Regions from separate parts of the Paenibacillus sp. YAE3 genome, predicted to be linked through region 3. Evidence: riboswitches for the same ligand, from Rfam matches in the RefSeq annotation. Region 3 holds a riboswitch; each other region holds the start of a gene.

Region 1 (4,456 bases), on a different contig from region 3:
GTATAAACCGGGGATTACGGGGAATGCTTTAACTATCGACATCAATGAATGTCGTAGACAACCGCGGAAAGCTTACGTTTCCCCATAAGCTCTTCGTCCGGTTTCTCCTCTCCCATGAAAGGGCGTCCCGAAAGGGGCGCCCGATTTTATGTCTAAAACACCTTTTAAATTGTTGTTGTTCCTTCCGCAATGATCATCTTCATTTTTCCGGTCTTGATCCATTTTCCGCTTAATCCCCCTCACCGCCGTTCATTCCGAAGAGAAAAAAAATGACGGCCATGGCGGCTCGTCATTGTCATTGTAAGTAAATTTATTGAATATTAAAAATCCTAGCCTAAAAAAAGGGGGGCGCTAGCGCCAATACCCGTTCGGAGACCTGGACCTCCATACATCAGCCGTACTTCGGATACGCCGTGATGCAAAGATCTTCTTCGATTTGCCGGACGGAGTGAATCCGCACGTTCAACGCTTCATCCATCGTTTCCAAATCCGGACCGCCGTATGGCGTGAGGGAACCGCGTCCTCCCAAAACTTTGGGTGCGATATAAATCAACCATTTGTCAATGAGGTTGGCGCGAAGGAATGAGGCGTTGACTTCGCTGCCGCCCTCGACAAGCAGGTCGGTAATTCCCTTTTCGTATAACATTTCCGATAATCGCCGGAGGTCAAGCCCGAGCCGGGTCGAAGGAACGAAAAGAATCTCCAGCCCTTTTTGCTTCAGCCTGTTGACTTTCTCCGGATCCGCATCCTCCTTCGTGGCGATCCAGGTCTTGGCCGCCGTGCAGTCGGTTATATGGGCATCCTCGGGCAACCGCAAATTGGAATCCAGGATGATCCGTACAGGGTTTTTCCCCTTTTCCGGCAGTCTGGTAGTCAGGCGGGGATTATCAGCCAGCACCGTGTTGATGCCGACCAAGATGGCATCGACTTCATTTCGCAGCCGATGCACCTCCTGGCGCGCTTCCTCGCCCGTAACCCACTTCGAATGGCCCGAAGATGCAGCTAACTTCCCGTCCAGCGTCATGGCGACCTTGGAAATTATGAACGGCCGACGTTTGGTCATATTATGGACGAATCGTTCGTTAAGTCTTTTGGCTTCCGCTTCCAACACGCCCACTTCGACTTCAATCCCTTTATCTCGGAGCAGTTGAATCCCCCGTCCGGCGACCATCGGATTCGGATCCTGCATAGCCACCACAACGCGCGTTACTCCGGAGCTGGCAACCAGCTCTGCGCATGGAGGCGTTTTTCCGTAATGGGAGCAGGGCTCAAGAGTCACGTAAAGAGTTGCACCGTTGGTATGTCCTTCCGCCATACGGAACGCATGGACCTCCGCATGGGGTTCTCCGGCTTTTCGGTGAAAGCCCACGCCGACAACTTGTCCGTCCTTCACAATGATCGCGCCGACGACGGGATTGGGGTTCGTTTTTCCGCTTGCGGTGGCCGCCAGGTCCAGCGCCAGCTTCATATAATGTTGATCCGGGTTCATGCGGGGCCTCCTTAGCCGAGCTTGACGGTTTCGCTCAGGGGATTGTAAATATGGCCCGATTTTTCGATTTTCGTTGCCAAATATCGGGTATTATGTTTCGATACATCGCCCCAAATCGATACGTGATGATCGGATGCAAGCCCTTTTTCCCGCAATGATTGCAATTTGCGCGGATTGTTCGTAATGAGGCTTACCGGTTTCTGCCGCAATGCCTGAAGAACCTGTATCGCCTCGTCATAGGACCGCAGATCATCCGGAAAGCCCAAAGCGTGATTGGCTTCTACCGTATCGTATCCCTCTTCCTGCAGCAGATAAGCCAACGATTTGGAGAAAAGCCCGATTCCGCGTCCTTCGTGATTGGCCAAATAAAAGAGAGCCCCGCTGCCGTTGTCGACGATCATGTTCATGGATCGGCGCAGCTGGTACCCGCAATCGCATCGTTTGCTTCCAAAGATGTCCCCGGTATGGCAAATGCTGTGCATCCGAATCAACGCATGCTCCGCGTTGGCAAAATCACCGTAAACAAGCACGGATGATTGCTGGTATGAGGCAAGATCTGCAAACGGCAGGGTATCGAGAACATCTTCCACCTGAAATGAAGCGCTCTCCGTTTTTAACCAAGTATACCAGTTGAATGTAACCTCCCGCTCCTCCAATTGTACCGGGAGCCGGACAGGACCGACAAGCGCGAGATCGGGACCTTCTGGCAGTTTAACAAGCGTTATTTTGTCCTTCAATAATCGACTAACCTGGTTTGGAATCACAATCATCCATCTCCTTTGTATTATCGTTCGTTTTGAGGCTTGCTGACTGACACCGGCTACGACAACACCTTAACGAGAACTGCTCCCCCCCCCTTTATGTAGAACTGATAAGAAACACCGTACTTTAATAGAAAACACAAAAAGCCCCCGTCTATGCGCGTGAAGAAATAGACGGAGGCCTCCGTCGTATTCGGTAACTGGCTGGCATAGCGGATGGGATCCGCCTTAGCCCCTGTAGCTTTGCGTCGCCACTTTTCAGTGGGTTTGCCATTATCGTACGATGTCGTATCATATAGAACTTCCGCGATTCTTGCAGGAAAAGCGGAAGGAAAAACCTGTGATTTTGAGAAAAAAGGAAAATATTCGTTTTTTATGTAACTACACTATGAATATAAATGACAAATTTAATAAATGCAACGAAAAGATTGAAGCGGCAACCGGGTAATTCATGTTCCGGATACGCATCGGCCGCCCGTTTGCGGCCATGCTGCCGCTCGGCTAAAATACTCGTAGGTTTGGTTTCCTCATGCGAGAAAAAAATGATACATGATTATTGAACCGAGGGGGAAAATCAAGATGCAATTTCTTGACGGCAACAACGGGTGGACCCCGGAATTTTTGGAATACCTCGAAAAAACGGCCAAACCGTCGGTGAAGCTGAAACTCACGAAAGAAACCGTACGGATGACCGACAGCAAGGTGGGAGGAACGCCTTGGCTTCCGCCCCAATCCGCATGGCCCCGGGCTGAAGACGGAAACGACTACCTCTTCGTCGCCCAAATCAATTGGGCGCAAATGCCGCCTCTGGAAGGGTTCCCTACCCGCGGATTGACGAGTTTTTTTGTGAAGCAGGACGATACGTTCGGTCTTTTTGATCAATCCTACCGCATCCTTCATGCCGAAGAAGCGGCCCAAACGGAGGAAATCGATCCTTACCGCCCGGAAGATCCCGACTTGTACAGTCCGGTTTTGGGGGGGCCTTACAAGCTGACCGGAAACCTTGAGAAGCAGTACATCCCGCTAGTGGATCGGACTTCCGAAAAGGTGGATCTGCCCTCGTTCGACCGGGACAAAACCGCCTACTCGAAATATTGGGATTTGGCGGATTCCAGCGGGTCGCGCATCGGAGGGTACCCTTACTTTGCGCAGGAAGATCCCAGGCCGGAAGGGGATTGGGAGCTTCTTCTTCAGTTGGACATCGAAGGGGACGACCAGCAGTACTATGTCTCTTGGGGGGATTCCGGCGTCGGCAATTTTTTTATCCGCCGCGAGGATCTGGCCCGATTGGATTTTTCGAACGTGTATTATACCTGGGACTGCCTGTAGTCTTTGGTGGCCGCACTTGAAATCCGAACATGCAGCAATAAGGACAAGCAAACGAAAAGGCAGCTGATCTCCATGATGATTCATATGACATACCGCTCCGGCGAATATAAGGTAAAGGGTTATCTCTCCCTTCCGTATGGATACAAAATCGAACCGGAAACGCTGGAAGCGCATGTCCGGAAAATATACGACGGGAAGCGGCTTCCCATGACCGTCATCGCGAACAACGCCAAGCGAGAGCGGCTGGATATCCATGAACGGAAATGGCCCGTTCTTGTTTATTGCCGCGGCGGCATCGGCCGGGTCGGGCAGGTCAAAACCGAATGGCTCGAGCGTTTTTCACAAAGCGGTTTTATCGTTTTCGCCCCGGTTTACCGGGGGACGCAAGGCGGCGAAGGGCGGGATGAATTCGGCGGCGCCGACCTGGAGGACGTTCCTGCGGCGTGCCGGCTCCTTGCCGAACTTCCGTTCGTCGATCCGACACGGATAGCGGCCATGGGTTTTTCCCGGGGCTCCGTAAACGCCGCGTCCGCGGCTGCGGACACGGATTTCATCTCGCAGCTCGTCCTCTGGGGCGGCGTCTCGGATCTCGCCCAAACGTACGAGGAGCGGGTGGATTTGCGGAGGATGTTAAAACGGGTCGTCGGCCATCCGCGCAAAATTCCCTCGGCTTACGAAGCACGCTCCCCCCTCCACATGGCAGAGCGCATCCGCTGCCCGGTCCTCATCGTTCACGGAAGCGAAGATCAACAGGTGGACCCCGGGCACGGCATCCGGATGTACGAACGGCTTCAGGCCCTGGGCAAAGACGCCGAGCTGCATTGGTACGAAGGATACGGCCATCACATGCCTTACGAAATGCACATGCACGCGATCA
Region 2 (4,456 bases), on a different contig from region 3:
CTAGTGGTCAGATCAGCGATGATCTCGCGCTAAATGTGGGTCTGAATAACATTGTCGTAAAAGTTACCGGTAAAGACGGCAGCTTCAAAGAATATACCGTGAAGGTAACGAGAGAAACCAGCAGCAACACTGGCGGCGGCAGCACCGATGGCGGGAACTCGGGCACAGGCAATACAACTCCACCACCAACGACAGACCCTGTGAAACCGGGGAACATCATCACAACCGATAACGGTTCGAATGTATCGTTTGCTTCGGGTACGGTAAACGGTGACCAAGCGACGGTTACGATCGATAAGGACAAGCTGTCCGGCATTCTGGCGGACGGTAAAGGACATAAACTCGGCATCAGCGTACCGGGTAAGGGCGATGTTGAAGTTCGAGGATTGACGCTTGAAGGCTTGAAAAAGATCGCCGATACCGGCTCCAGCCTGGAAATTGAAGATGTGCTGGCGATTTATCCGGTTCCTGCAGGACAGCTTGATGTGGATGCCATTAGCAAACAATTCGGCAACGCGCCGCTCAGCGATATTGCCGCTAACATCAAAATCAAACGTTCTGCGGACGATCTGGCCAAGCTTGCCCGTGAGAAGGCAGCTCAAGGCGGTTATGAACTGCTTGTGCATCCGGTAGATCTTGACTTGAGCTTTATGCACGGCGGGAAAACGGATAGAGCGGGGTTGTTGAACGGGTATGCGCCGAAATACATCGCGCTTCCGGAAGGCATCGACCCGAACCGCATCACGACAGGCGTTATTGTGAACCCGGACGGCAGCGTGTTCCATGTGCCGACGGTCGTCACGAAGGTGAATAACCGGTATTTCGCACTCATCAATGATTTGCGCAGCAGCGGTACCTATTCGGTGATTTGGAATCCGCAGGATTTCGAGGATGTCCAGTATCATTGGGGCAGAGCGGACGTAAACAACATTGCCGCAAGACTCGACCTGAAAGGCAACGGCGACAATACGTTCTCGCCAAACCGATATGTGACACGCTCCGAATTCGCTGAAATCGTCGTATTGGGCCTAGGTCTGATGCGTCAGGACGCGCCGCAAAACATCTACCCTGACGTGCCGTCGACGGCATGGTATCGGAATGCTGTAGCGCTCGCGGATGAATTTGATATTGTTCGCGGATATGAGGACGGCAACTTCAAAGGCGGACAGCAAATCACGAGAGAGCAAGGTTTTGCCATGATTGCTCGTGCATACCGCTTGATTCAATCCGTAAACGTGCCGAATCAGGAGCAAATCGCTTCTACGCTGGCACCATATGCGGATGGGGATAAAGTAGCTTCTTGGGCGAAAGCGGATGTTGCCCAGCTGATCGCAGCGGGAATTATCCAAGGCAATGGACCTAAGCATCTGAGCCCGAAAGCAGGAATGACGCGTGCGGAAGTCACTGCACTGATGGCAAGAATGCTGAAAGTAACGAACCTGATTGACAAGTAATGAAGCAACGCAAACAACCATTGATGACGACAAGTCGTCAATGGTTGTTTTTTTATCTGTTTAGTAATTCCTTCTGGTAACAACTTCTTTAATAGCAGGAGACTCTTCTAAAACCAGACCGATTCAGAAAATATTCAGAATTGTCTCATATAATGTCAAAAGAAGCTACTAAAGTACTAAATCCGACAAAATTCAACAACATTGAGGTTAGTAGATTAGCCTATGATTTTGAGGAAGGCTAACAAATAGGAAGTTTTACTGCAAATCTTACATATATACACTCGTACGAAAAGAGCAAACCCGCTTGAAAATCGGGGACGCAAAGCTAAAGGGGCTAAAGGGAGCCAAGTGCCTATGCCAGCCAGCTGCCGAATACGACGGAAAACTCCGTCTACTGGCGCTTGCTATTGGATGGAGTTTTTATTTTTTTAGGTATTCTATTGAAGGAGCCCGTTGCTGTAAGGACCGGCCGTAATCCTTATCGGTTTTCTGCCAATTGATTTCTGCAGCTCGTGTGATCCTGACATAGCAGTTAAAAAAGTGAAAAAAGAGGTGGACAAGGGTAGCTAAAAGAGTGCATTGATAACTTTTACACAAGAAAGGAATGATCTATTTGCTAAGCAACAACATTAGATTACGGAAAATAGGGATGATGTTCCTGATTTTTTCTCTTGTCTTCACGGGTCTAGGGGCAAGCTTAGGGACTCCAGTCAGCTATGCTGCTTCTTCGGAAGTTTATGTAGCTAGTGGCGGCAATGATAGCACAGGGGATGGAACTAAAGAGAATCCTTATAAGACATTGAACAAAGCCTATCAAGAGGTTGATAACGGGGGAACGATATATGTCAAGGACGATATCACATTGCCACCACCCTTTGATATGAATGCTGCCAAGAAGTTTACGATTACTACGGACCCTGAAGCCGATAAGCCTGCTGTGATTCATCGTGGTTCAAAGAGCAGCGGTTCAAAAACACTTTTTGGTCTTAATAGCGGTCACCTTACTTTGAAAAATATCGTTATTGACGGTGGGAGTGAATTAGTAGATGGAAGGATATTTAATATAGGTAGTTCAAAACTGACCATTGAAAAAGACACTATTTTACGCAACAATTATGACACTATAGGAGGAAGCGCAATCATTCTCCTAAACCAAACTTCGGTCCTAGAAATGAATGGTGGAAAAATTACAGGTAATATGCATGCGAATTCAAGTGCGGTCCTTATTAATATAGCTGGTGCAAGATTCACTATGACTGGAGGCGAAATCACTGGGAATAGTGGTGGTGGAGTTCAAGTAAAAGCTGGTGAGTTTGACCTTTCAGGCAATGCAGTCATTACTGGGAATACGTTTGGGGAATCGGAGCGAAACGTTTATCTGGAAGGTTCTAAAAATATTACTCTAAGTGGAGACTTTACCGGGCAAGCGGGTATTACCGCACAAAATCGTATGATTCCGGGAAAACAGTTTGGACAAGCAAATTCCAGAGATTTGAAAGGGATCGAAAATCTGGTTGCAGACTCAGGCGGTCTTCTTGCAAGTTATGGAGAAAACAATACTTTAGTATGGAAAACGACGCCTGGCGGGGTAAAAGGTAGCAATGTATCCTTATGGCTAAAAGCAGATGACGGTGTAACAGCCGGTGGCGACGGTACGCTTCCAGGTTGGAAAGATCAGATTGGCAAGAATAGTTTTTCTATTGTGGGAACAGCACCAACCTATCAATCGGATGGTGTAAACTTTAACCCTGTCGTTAATTTTGGTAAGAACGGGTATTTGCGGGGCGATACCGAGATTAACATGACGGAAGCATATACCGTAGCCGCATGGAATGGAGATAAGGGGACGGATCGGGGCGCTATCCTTTCTCCAATAGTACAAACGGGTATAAGCCACCAGGCCATGTATTTCTTCTTTTCTTACCAAAGTAAATTTTATACCGGAATCTTCCCTCTATCTGATGCACAGAACAGCGCAGGTAAATATATGGAAGCGGGTCCTCCTGAAAATGGGGAATACGGTTTATGGAATGCAGCTCGTGATAAAGAAGGTAGTATATACAGAAAAAATGGTAGTCCAGCGCTCACCAACTCAGTACCTGGACTCGAAAATCCTATGATTGGAGTACCACAGATAGGCAGAAGATCTGATAATACCACTCCTTCTTACCTTAACGGAAATGTTGCTGAAATTATCGTCTTAAATAAAAAAGCCACGCCTGAGGAACGTAATAAGGTAGAAAGTTACCTTGCTCTGAAGTACGGTATTACGTTAAATGATGGTAAGAGTAACTATTATGATGCTGCTGGTAACCAAGTGTGGGTAGCAGATGCAAATTACACGAAAAATATTGCAGGTATTGGCCGTGATGATGCGGGGAGCTTGTATCAAAAGCAAAGCCGTAGCATTAATACAGGTGACCAAGTAGCGATTGGTATCGGCGAACTGGCTGAAACGAACGCGCTTAATACTAATCTGCTTACAGATAAGCAATATCTGATCTGGGGCGATAATGGAAAAGGGCTTGTTTTTGACCAGCAAATTGGAAATGTAAACCATGCCCAGCGTGTATGGAAGGTACAAAACACTGGTGCAGTTGGTCAAGTTCAAGTAGCAATCCCTACAAGTGCTATTCCTGCCGGAAAAAAGTTGCTTGTAAGTAATAGTGAGGCAGATTTTAATTCCGCTAAGGGATATGAATTAGCGATCAAAGATCTTAACGGTGTAGAATATTATGTAGCTACAGTATCGGATGGATTAACGAATGGACAGTTCTTCACATATGGTGTGGAAGCGCCAAAAGTGAAAACAGCTACTCTTGAAGAGGTTACAACTGGTGGGAAAGAGATTACTCTAACCTTCGATCAAGAGATTGAACTAACTGATTTAACTGGTCTTACGGTTAAAATTGGTGCGAAAGAGCTTTCGATTAATGACTTCGAAATAGGAACAGATGGCAAGACATTAATCTTGAAGACAACTGAAGATATTAAATCTGATG
Region 3 (4,456 bases):
ATTACTAGTTGTCACCCACTCCCTAGTTAACGGAGCCAAATCTTGTAATTTGGTTATTTTATTATTGCTGTCTTTTATTGCGCTTTTACTGTTACCAACGTCGACCCAGGAAACCAAACCGCTTCCTACGCCGCCGGGCCCGACAGGGTCTTGGGTAGCCGCCTCTGCCTGCGGGGTCCACGACGCAGGAAAACCGCCGACTGCCAATACGCCTGCAAGCAGCATGGTAAACCGTTTCTTCCAGTGATTCTTGCTGCTTCTAGCAACCATACTCTTTCATCCTCCTCTTTTGAAATGCAAAAAACCTCCGTTTTAAAAGCATGCATGCGCTAAAGGACGGAGGAATCACCGTCGTATTCGGCAACTGGCTGGCATTGCATTCTGCCTTTTAAGCAAAATACGTTAGCCCCTTTAGCTTTGCGTCCCCGCCTTTCAACGGGTTTGCTCTGATCGTACGAGTCTTCTATGAACTTTTGGGGAGATAGTCGCCCTTCTGCTGTCTGACTCTGGAGACCGAACGGAACAACGTGTAAGATTATACTTTTTCATTCTGAATAATTTCTGAATATAGGATGTCCGAAAAATAACTCCAATTTTAAAATTTTCAAGGATTTGGGCTGCGCGATACTCCGGCATAGGGCATAAACTAAAATCGAGACTTAGAAGTACTTTACATATTTACTGCCAAATATTCTTGATGCCTCCTTATCCCCCCTTTCTTAAGACGGTCATCATGTACTATATTTAGATTATAAAAAATACTACAAATCAAAAAAATACCGCATTTTGGGTATAAAAGGGCTTAGAATTTCGTAGAAATCGGTATATGGATCCGAGATCTACACGAAAAACCATACATCCCGAATTGGCCTAGTATTTGAGTTAAAACGTGATCCGTTCCGCAAGACCTATCTAGTTATATGAACTTTCCAATAAATTCACTTCTATAATTCACGCCGGTTTTTCAGATGTTTTTACGTAGCCGTGATTAAAAGATCTTACTTTTTCATTTCTGCCTTCTTCACTCGTCGATAAAAAGTCGGCTTCGCCTCTTTTCCCCCTTCAATGTCTGGTTATACTCATTCAAAAGCTCATCCAACTCCTCGGACTTTAGCAGAACTTCTTTGGTCATCGTACCTATCTTCTGGGCTAATTCATTGAGCTCCGAACGCACCGCCTCAATTTTTATTTGCAGTTCGTTGATTTGTAGCATCAATATTCACCTCATGATTTCATTTTCGGGTAAGGATACCGGCGGTTGGACGCCGACGGCCGTAGCGCCAGCAGAACAACGGTTTCGGCTGGCACAGACTCTACTTCCTTTTGTTTTTTGGTTTGCAAATAGAGCATTTTTTTGTTATTGCCTGCCGTGTAGCTTACTTCTCCAATAGCAAGCTCGGCCTGACAAAGGCTTAGTAGGCCTTGCTCGCGTTACTATACGAAAGGCGGAAAGAAAATCCCTTGAAATCAAAAGAACCGGCTGTTTGGCCGGTTCTCTCTTCTACGTCCATTTGGTTTTCTCGACACTCTAAGGGCCTTTTAATTGTAGTTTTTGGGTTTGCTATTATCGTACGAAGCGTGATTTTTGTCGAATGATGAAATAACCTTAACTTTGATTGTAATTATAAAAAACGCACCAATTAAAAAAAATACCCAAAATTGGGTACTTTTCGTTTCGAACGTGGTTATATAAACTTTTTAAGAAACGCTCCTTTATGATGGACTCTCGTTTTAGCATAGATCTTCTTAATAAACGTCCGAACCGTATTTTGACTAATCCCGCAAATGTCCGCAATCTCGGGAACGTTTTTATTTTCCAGCCACCCAAATGCGATTTCCTTTTCCCGATTCGTTAAATCATACTGATCAAACAGGGCATAGACCTGCTCCTGATAAACCATTGGATTTTTAGGGGACAATTTTTCTTGAACACTCTTCGCCAGGCGCTCAATCAGCGGCAAGGCAAATGTCACTTCGTGAAAAGAGTGAAAACTGAGGCCAAGGTAGCCTATAACAACCTTTTTTATTCGAATTGGGGTACAAACGCATGCCAGCTCCCAAAACAAATTATTGCTATGTTCGGTCCCAATAACGACGGAAAGGGACTGTAATTTGATGGATAATGAAATGGCGCTCATTCCTGCGTCTTGGTTGGCAACGGAGTTGCCCTTTTGGATATGATTCCTTTTAAAAAAGGATTTTAACGAATCGGTTCCGAGGTAATCCAAAACATTCCCGTCAGGGTCAGCAATGATAAATAAATAAGGGATAGACAGCAAATCGCTTATATTCCGGATTTCCTCTTGCAGCAAAGAAAGGATCTCTCTCTGTTCAACCAGCCTGTCGCCTGCTTCGGATCTATGATCGACATGAGGAAATGGATGGTTTGCCTCCAAGAATGTTTTTGATTCCATATCCGACACATGCTTCCACGAACGTCTGCTATCGATCATTTTGTCCCCTTCTTTCGAATTTATTTTGCCATCAATAATAAGATCGATCTCTCCTCGTTATCGCCGCCGCTTCATTTCGTAAAGAAATAAAAAATCCCCCGCCTTGCATGAAAAATACATAGCAAAATAGACGGAGGTCTCCGTCGTATTCGGCAACTGGCTGGCATCGCGGTCCGAAGTTGATCCGCATTAGCCCCTTTAGCTTTGCGTCGCCACTTTTCAGTGGGTTTGCTATTATCGTACGATAACTATTCAGTTAAGACAGCTTTTACGTTTTGAAAGTCCATCCTACGCTTGCGTCAATTCGAAATTTTCCGCCGCAGAAAGAAAGGTGCTGCTACAGATAAAGCCCAGAAAGTTTAATTTAAGTTTTGTGCAATTCCCTCCTCTTTAAAGTATGTTAAAGGACGCAAAAAGCCTCCGTCAGCTTTAAAGGGATAGATAAATAGACGGAGGCTTCCGTCGTATTCGGCAACTGGCTGGCATCGCGATCCGAAGTTGATCCGCATTAGCCCCTATAGCTTTGCGTCGCCACTTTTCAGTGGGTTTGCTATTGTCGTACGAAACGAACTATGTAATTGACATACGCAATATCACATTTTGTAATATTTTGATTTAATTAAACTATAACTACTTCATTTTAGCATGAATATAGGCCCAACGGATCAATTTATTGGAAGAGATTGTTTTATTTTGTCGTCAGATTGCAAAGCCATCCATGGTGAGCCCGAGCCCCTTCCAGAGCATCCCTCTCTTTTCAAATTTATAAAATTAGCGTGCATTTTCAAATATTCCCCAAAACAATCCGAAAGACCTATTCCTATTTTCTGGTTATTTTTAGTAAATTGAATTCAAGCGACAAATTCATACCTCGTACGACAATGGCAAACTTACTGAAAAGTAGGGACGCAAAGCTATAGGGGCTAAAATGGATCGGATGATGCCATCATGCCAGCCAGCTACCGAATACGACGGGGGACCTCCGTCTATTCACTGACTTGATCATAGATAGGGGGTTTTTTGTGTTGTTTGATCATTTAGGTATACTCCGTTTCGTTCGATAAACAAGAGGGATTTGATATTCAGGTTTTATTTGTCGCCTATAACGGAACATTGCATGTTTTACATTTAGAGGATTATAGAACTTGATGTGTGTATAATAAAAATTTCTTCGGAGGTATTTTAACATGAGTACACTCAAGCAAAAAGATGAAGTTATCCGCATCAAGGAAGGGAAATCAACCGAAAATCGGGCTCTACAAGATAAAATTATCAACTTGCTGCAGGTGAAGCCTTCGATTGACCCCAAGAGCGAAGTGCGCAATCGCATCCAATTCTTGAAGGATTACCTGCTTCACACAAATAAAAATGGATTCGTGCTGGGCATTTCCGGGGGGCAGGATTCGAGTTTGACGGGTCGCCTGTGTCAAATCGCTGTTGAAGAACTTCGCCGGGAAACGGGCAGAGACGACTACGTGTTCATTGCTTTGCGGCTCCCTTATGGCGTCCAACTGGATGAAATTGATGCCCAACGGTCTCTCGATTTTATCCAACCTGATAATGTATTGGTCGTGAACATCAAGCCTGCGGTGGACGCTGCCGTACGGTCGTTTGAGCAAGCGACAGGGCAGAAAATGTCCGACTTCAACAAAGGAAATCAAAAAGCTCAGGAGCGGATGACCGTTCATTATCGTTTGGCTCATCATTTCAATGTGCTTGTGGTAGGCACGTGCCATGCAGCAGAAGCGTTGACCGGTTATTTTACCAAGTATGGAGATGGAGGCGCGGATTTGACTCCGCTGACCGGATTGACGAAGCAGCAAGGTCGTGAATTGCTCAAGCTTTTGGGCGCAGACGAGCGAATCTACACCAAGCCGCCAACGGCGGATTTGCTCGATGAAAAGCCGGGACTGTTGGAAGAGGACGAACTTGGTCTCTCGTTTAACATGATGGATGCTTACTTAACGGGTCATGCCATTCCGGACGATATTGCCGAGCGGATT
Region 4 (4,456 bases), on a different contig from region 3:
CGTCCGGATGTTTCGCCTTCGGATCCAGACTGATAGCGTATACGTCGTCCGTTACCGTAGCTTGATAATGCTTGTATTTCTCCAAATCAACATCCGGAGTCAGATTGATCGGCTTTTCCTGACCGTCTTCGATCAGTCCAGCAAGCTTCAGTCCATCCAGCTCCCCGCCTACCTTCACCAGATTCTTCTCAGCCTCTTGCAGAGCAGCCAAAGCCTGGTTTACCTGATCCTGGGTCGCACCAGGATCACGCAGTACGCTTTCTGCTGCATCAAGCGCGCTAGTCAGATTGTTCCAGCTTGCCGAGGTGTAGTCGGACCCGGTCAATTCGCTTGCAGCGATCTTGCCGTTGATTTCCTCCGCTTTCTGTTTCAGCGCGGATTTGTCGACAACGTTTGTCGTATCCACAGTAATGTCTCTTGACACTTTCGATACTTTGCTGTCTTTCTCAGCTGTCACTTCAATGGTGTACTTTCCGTCAGACAAATCTTCCGATGGTGTAAAGCTCCAGTCGCCGTTTCCATCTACAGTGGCTTTTCCTCCGGCATTTGGAACCACGTTGCCATCTTTGTCTTTGATCACTACGGTGACTTCCGTACCTGCTTCCGTTTTCCCTTTGATCGCAGGTTTCGTTACGTTCACCGTACCACTTGGTTCAGTGATCTCTAAGGCTGGAGAAGGAGGAGGTAAAATCTCATTCTCTGTCAGTGTAATTAACTTGAACCCAACAATTTTTCCATTTGAATCAACCTCATAGACGCCAACATATTTGTTCGTGTTCGCATCTACACCTTTGAGGTCAGAACCCGAGGTGTATTCTTGAGCACCCGCTGGAACATCTTCCCCTTGAAGCGGAAATGGGAGAAGCGTGTCAGAAACAAGCACCATCAAAGAATTTCCACTCTCAGGTGTGGCTGTTATTTTCGTTCCGGCTTCAGTTCCCTTAACCGCTGTAGCTTCCAGTGCTTTTGCAGGCGTGATGGCTCCATCCCAGAATTTAATAGAATACACCTTGCCGCCTTCTGGTCTCTCAACCCCCATAGTGGGAAGATCATCATGGAAAAAGCCGAAGCGAATTTTCCCATTTTGCAACTCAATTGGGGTAGCTTTTCCACCTGAATCGTTAATTTCAATTTCCTTGCGAAATTCCCCGTTAATCATCATATAGGCAGTAAACATTTTCGAATCATTATTTCTTGTAGCGATAATGTCGACAATTTGCTTTGGTTCAGCAGTTGTTGCTCCTTTTGTACCTACATTGTAAAACATCAACTTTCTGTCGCCATCACCAGTAAAATAAAATCCTTCTGTAGTCGTTTTATCCTTATAATCAATGATTTTGGTCCAATTAGGATTAAACTTGTCATAAGAAAAACGAACCCCTACTGAGTAACTACGAGAAATATCTTTATCAACGACTGGATCGATGTCGAGCGTAAATCCGCCACCTTTTTCATCTTTCCCTTCATTAATTGCCGTCCAATACCAATAGCTGCCGGCACTGTCCGCTCCGTACCCTTTCGTAGCGTTGCCATACATTCGAGTCTTACCATTAAAGGTATGTTCACCGGACACCTCTTCCAGTTTCGAGTGACCCAGTTTATCAACAGGCAACCCTCCATTTCCGGGGTCCCTAAACTCATAATCCACAATAAGATTAGGCGCTGAATCAGCCGCCTTCGCTACCGATGCGAACGCAGCTGGGAAGCCGCCAACCACAACGATGAACGCGAGTAAAACCATAAGCTGTTTCTTCCAAAATAACTTACTTCTTCGTGCTAACAATCGATCTCAACCTCCTGTTTCATTTCGTACCTCCCAGCAGTTGCGGGAAGATTCGAATTTTCTTAAATATCTTGGGACTTTTGCTCTACTCTATCTACGCTTACCTCAAAATAAGCATCTAGCCCCGTTCAATGGTTCAACAAACTAACAGAGTATATCAAAAAAAGCATCAGCTCCTTTCAATGCTGCAAACCTTTCATTGACCCTTTTCCAGACCGACGTACTCCAAATAAAGTGAAAAAACCCCCATCTCATTAGCGGACAGTGCGCAAGTAGACGGAGGTTTCCGTCGTATTCGGCAGCTGGCTGGCAGTAGCATTTGCATTTTTCAGCAAATCCTTTAGCCCCTTTAGCTTTGCGTCCCCGATTTTCAAGCGGGTTTGCTCTTTTCGTACGAGTGTATATATGTAAGATTTGCAGTAAAACTTCCTATTTGTTAGCCTTCCTCAAAATCATAGGCTAGTCTACTAGATGTTGTTGAATTTTGTCTGCTTTAGTACTTTAGTAGCTTCTTTTGACATTATATGAGGCAATTCTGAATATTTTCTGAATCGGTCTGTCCACATAGCGTTGGATTTCACGATCGCAGGTATACTCATGCTGCATCAGTGCTGAGCTTTTTAGTGTAAAAAAATAAAAACTCCATCCAAAAGCAAACGCTAATAGACGGAGTCCTCCGTCGTATTCGGCAACTGGCTGGCAGTAGCATTTGCATTTTTCAGCAAATCCGTTAGCCCCTTTAGCTTTGCGTCCCCATTTTTCAACGGGTTTGCCTTGATCCTACGATCTTGTATTTAGTTGGAAATTTAACTATTATACTAAGGGTATATTATTAAAGCGTATGAAATCAGGTTCTACGGCCTTATTTTTATAGTCATTTCTCTCCATTTGTAATATTTTGGAGAACTATGACTTTTTGACTTGAAAGAATGCGGCGACTGCCTATAAAGCCCCATATTTATGCTGTAAAAAAGCTTGTTTGAACAAAGTCCTTAATCAGGCCGGCGGGACCGTGGCAGACTGCGGCTATTACTTTATTGTCTCCGCAAAAAAGATCCCATCGAAGCCGTTTGCATCATCTCTGCTCAATTTATCTGTACCCCCCCAATTTTGACAAATAAAGTGAGAGAATGGTAGATTCTATCTATACTAATTCTTTCATTCGGGTGGGCTTATGAGAAGAAAATTACAAATTTATATATCGGCTACTTACTACGATCTTATCGAAGATAGACATGCCGCTGTTGAATCCATACTTCGAGCCGGTCATATCCCTGCTGGAGTCGAGCAATTTTTTAATGAAAGTCCACTGAACATGAGGAAAAGATGGATCGACGATTCCGACGTATATATCCTGATTCTTGGCGGATTCTATGGTTTAACGCTCCCCGATGATGAATCCAAAAGCTATACGCAATGGGAATATGAATATGCCGGAGAAACGGGAAAACCTAGATTTGCTTTTGTTCTCACAGATGAGAGATTAAGACAACTGCCATACGATTTTACAGAAATTGAGCACTATCAGGAGTTTCAAGCGTTTAAGCAAACGGTCATGGAAGAAGTCCCGATCTATTATGTTGATGATGTACGGCACATTAAAATGGTTCTTCATGATCAATTGCCGAAGTATGCAGCAAGAGACGATTTGTATGGCTGGGTTTCCGGCAAGGATATCCCGGACGTTCAAAAGCTGTTGGAAGAGAATGCAAGATTAAAGGCGGAGTTGGAGAAAAAGAAATGAACGAGGGGCTGGCCGAACCAGTCCCTTTTTTGGATCTTCCTTTAAAATTCCGTTTTTTCTCGATGACAACAACTAGGGCCCAATCATTGAAAAAAGGAGCGAAAAATCGTGTCTAAAAAGAAGTTGAACTTCACCTTATTAGTTCATTCATTATTTTGTTCATTCATTTTGATTGGGTTCCTCAGTGGCTGCTCACAAAATCGAATGGATTTTTACGAGAATACGGATACTACAGATCTATCCAAGGAAAATATCGGCGGGATCAAGATCGGATCCATTGAAAAGGATGTGACGAACGTTTTTGGTAAACCGGATTCTATCCATCGGTCACAAGAGCCTGATACTTATTATTTGATTTACGGTAAAAATGAAGATGTTCAATTCAAAATCGTAGATGGGGTTGTGAAAGAGTATTTTTTTTCGGACCAAAAGCTTACCACGGAAAAAGGTATCTCCATCGGGGATTCCAAGGCAGATGTTATTGAGAATTATGGCAAAAACTATTATACGAGAACTGATACAGGAGAAAAAGACAACGTTCTAGGTTATTTCGATAAAGAAAACAATATCGTATTGGAATTTATTTTCGAAAAAAACCTGGCCGTCATACTCTCTACGTATAATGGCACATCAAATCACTAATGGGTAAGCACAAAAGACTTCAGGAATTCATCATTAGTTGCTTCCTTAAACAAGACCTCGAAATTATGCAAAGCCCCACAAATGATGCATCGCAGAACAGGCTGACACAATCCGTACCGTCAGTATAGCGCTGTAATACATTGACTTTTTTTCCAAAACAAATTACTCTATACACAGCTTAGCGATAAGCGAGTTCCTGACATGAAGGGAGATGTGTTTTAATGGCAACGACTTATATGGTGGTTTGGTCTTAAAACTGAATATAGCAGGCATACGCGAAAAAAAGC

Evidence for each region. A riboswitch is a leader RNA that binds a small molecule or an ion and turns the genes downstream of it on or off. The one in region 3 is predicted to bind cyclic di-GMP.
Region 1: it holds a riboswitch for cyclic di-GMP, as region 3 does, so the genes downstream of both, AC27KL_RS07595 (GTP cyclohydrolase II) here and AC27KL_RS23840 (helix-turn-helix transcriptional regulator) in region 3, are expected to answer to the same signal.
Region 2: it holds a riboswitch for cyclic di-GMP, as region 3 does, so the genes downstream of both, AC27KL_RS24220 (DUF8202 domain-containing protein) here and AC27KL_RS23840 (helix-turn-helix transcriptional regulator) in region 3, are expected to answer to the same signal.
Region 4: it holds a riboswitch for cyclic di-GMP, as region 3 does, so the genes downstream of both, AC27KL_RS24230 (cadherin-like beta sandwich domain-containing protein) here and AC27KL_RS23840 (helix-turn-helix transcriptional regulator) in region 3, are expected to answer to the same signal.

Annotation. Positions count from the first base shown of each region.
Region 1 covers NZ_BAAIYF010000003.1:339,544-343,999, reverse strand. Annotated here, with positions in the region: gene ribD (bifunctional diaminohydroxyphosphoribosylaminopyrimidine deaminase/5-amino-6-(5-phosphoribosylamino)uracil reductase RibD) at 392-1,489, opposite strand; gene AC27KL_RS07595 (GTP cyclohydrolase II) at 1,501-2,256, opposite strand; cyclic di-GMP riboswitch class I at 2,443-2,532, opposite strand; gene AC27KL_RS07590 (YwqG family protein) at 2,830-3,579, shown strand; gene AC27KL_RS07585 (alpha/beta hydrolase family protein) at 3,652-4,456, shown strand, end outside.
Region 2 covers NZ_BAAIYF010000016.1:410-4,865, reverse strand. Annotated here, with positions in the region: gene AC27KL_RS24225 (S-layer homology domain-containing protein) at 36-1,454, shown strand; cyclic di-GMP riboswitch class I at 1,738-1,827, shown strand; partial or broken gene AC27KL_RS24220 (DUF8202 domain-containing protein) at 2,104-4,456, shown strand, end outside.
Region 3 covers NZ_BAAIYF010000015.1:53,092-57,547, forward strand. Annotated here, with positions in the region: gene AC27KL_RS23830 (DUF8202 domain-containing protein) at 1-270, opposite strand, end outside; cyclic di-GMP riboswitch class I at 357-456, opposite strand; gene AC27KL_RS23835 (Spo0E family sporulation regulatory protein-aspartic acid phosphatase) at 1,022-1,213, opposite strand; gene AC27KL_RS23840 (helix-turn-helix transcriptional regulator) at 1,686-2,453, opposite strand; cyclic di-GMP riboswitch class I at 2,602-2,696, opposite strand; cyclic di-GMP riboswitch class I at 2,921-3,015, opposite strand; cyclic di-GMP riboswitch class I at 3,327-3,420, shown strand; gene nadE (ammonia-dependent NAD(+) synthetase) at 3,641-4,456, shown strand, end outside.
Region 4 covers NZ_BAAIYF010000016.1:5,211-9,666, forward strand. Annotated here, with positions in the region: gene AC27KL_RS24230 (cadherin-like beta sandwich domain-containing protein) at 1-1,783, opposite strand, end outside; cyclic di-GMP riboswitch class I at 2,078-2,178, opposite strand; cyclic di-GMP riboswitch class I at 2,468-2,567, opposite strand; gene AC27KL_RS24235 (DUF4062 domain-containing protein) at 2,958-3,527, shown strand; gene AC27KL_RS24240 (hypothetical protein) at 3,636-4,169, shown strand.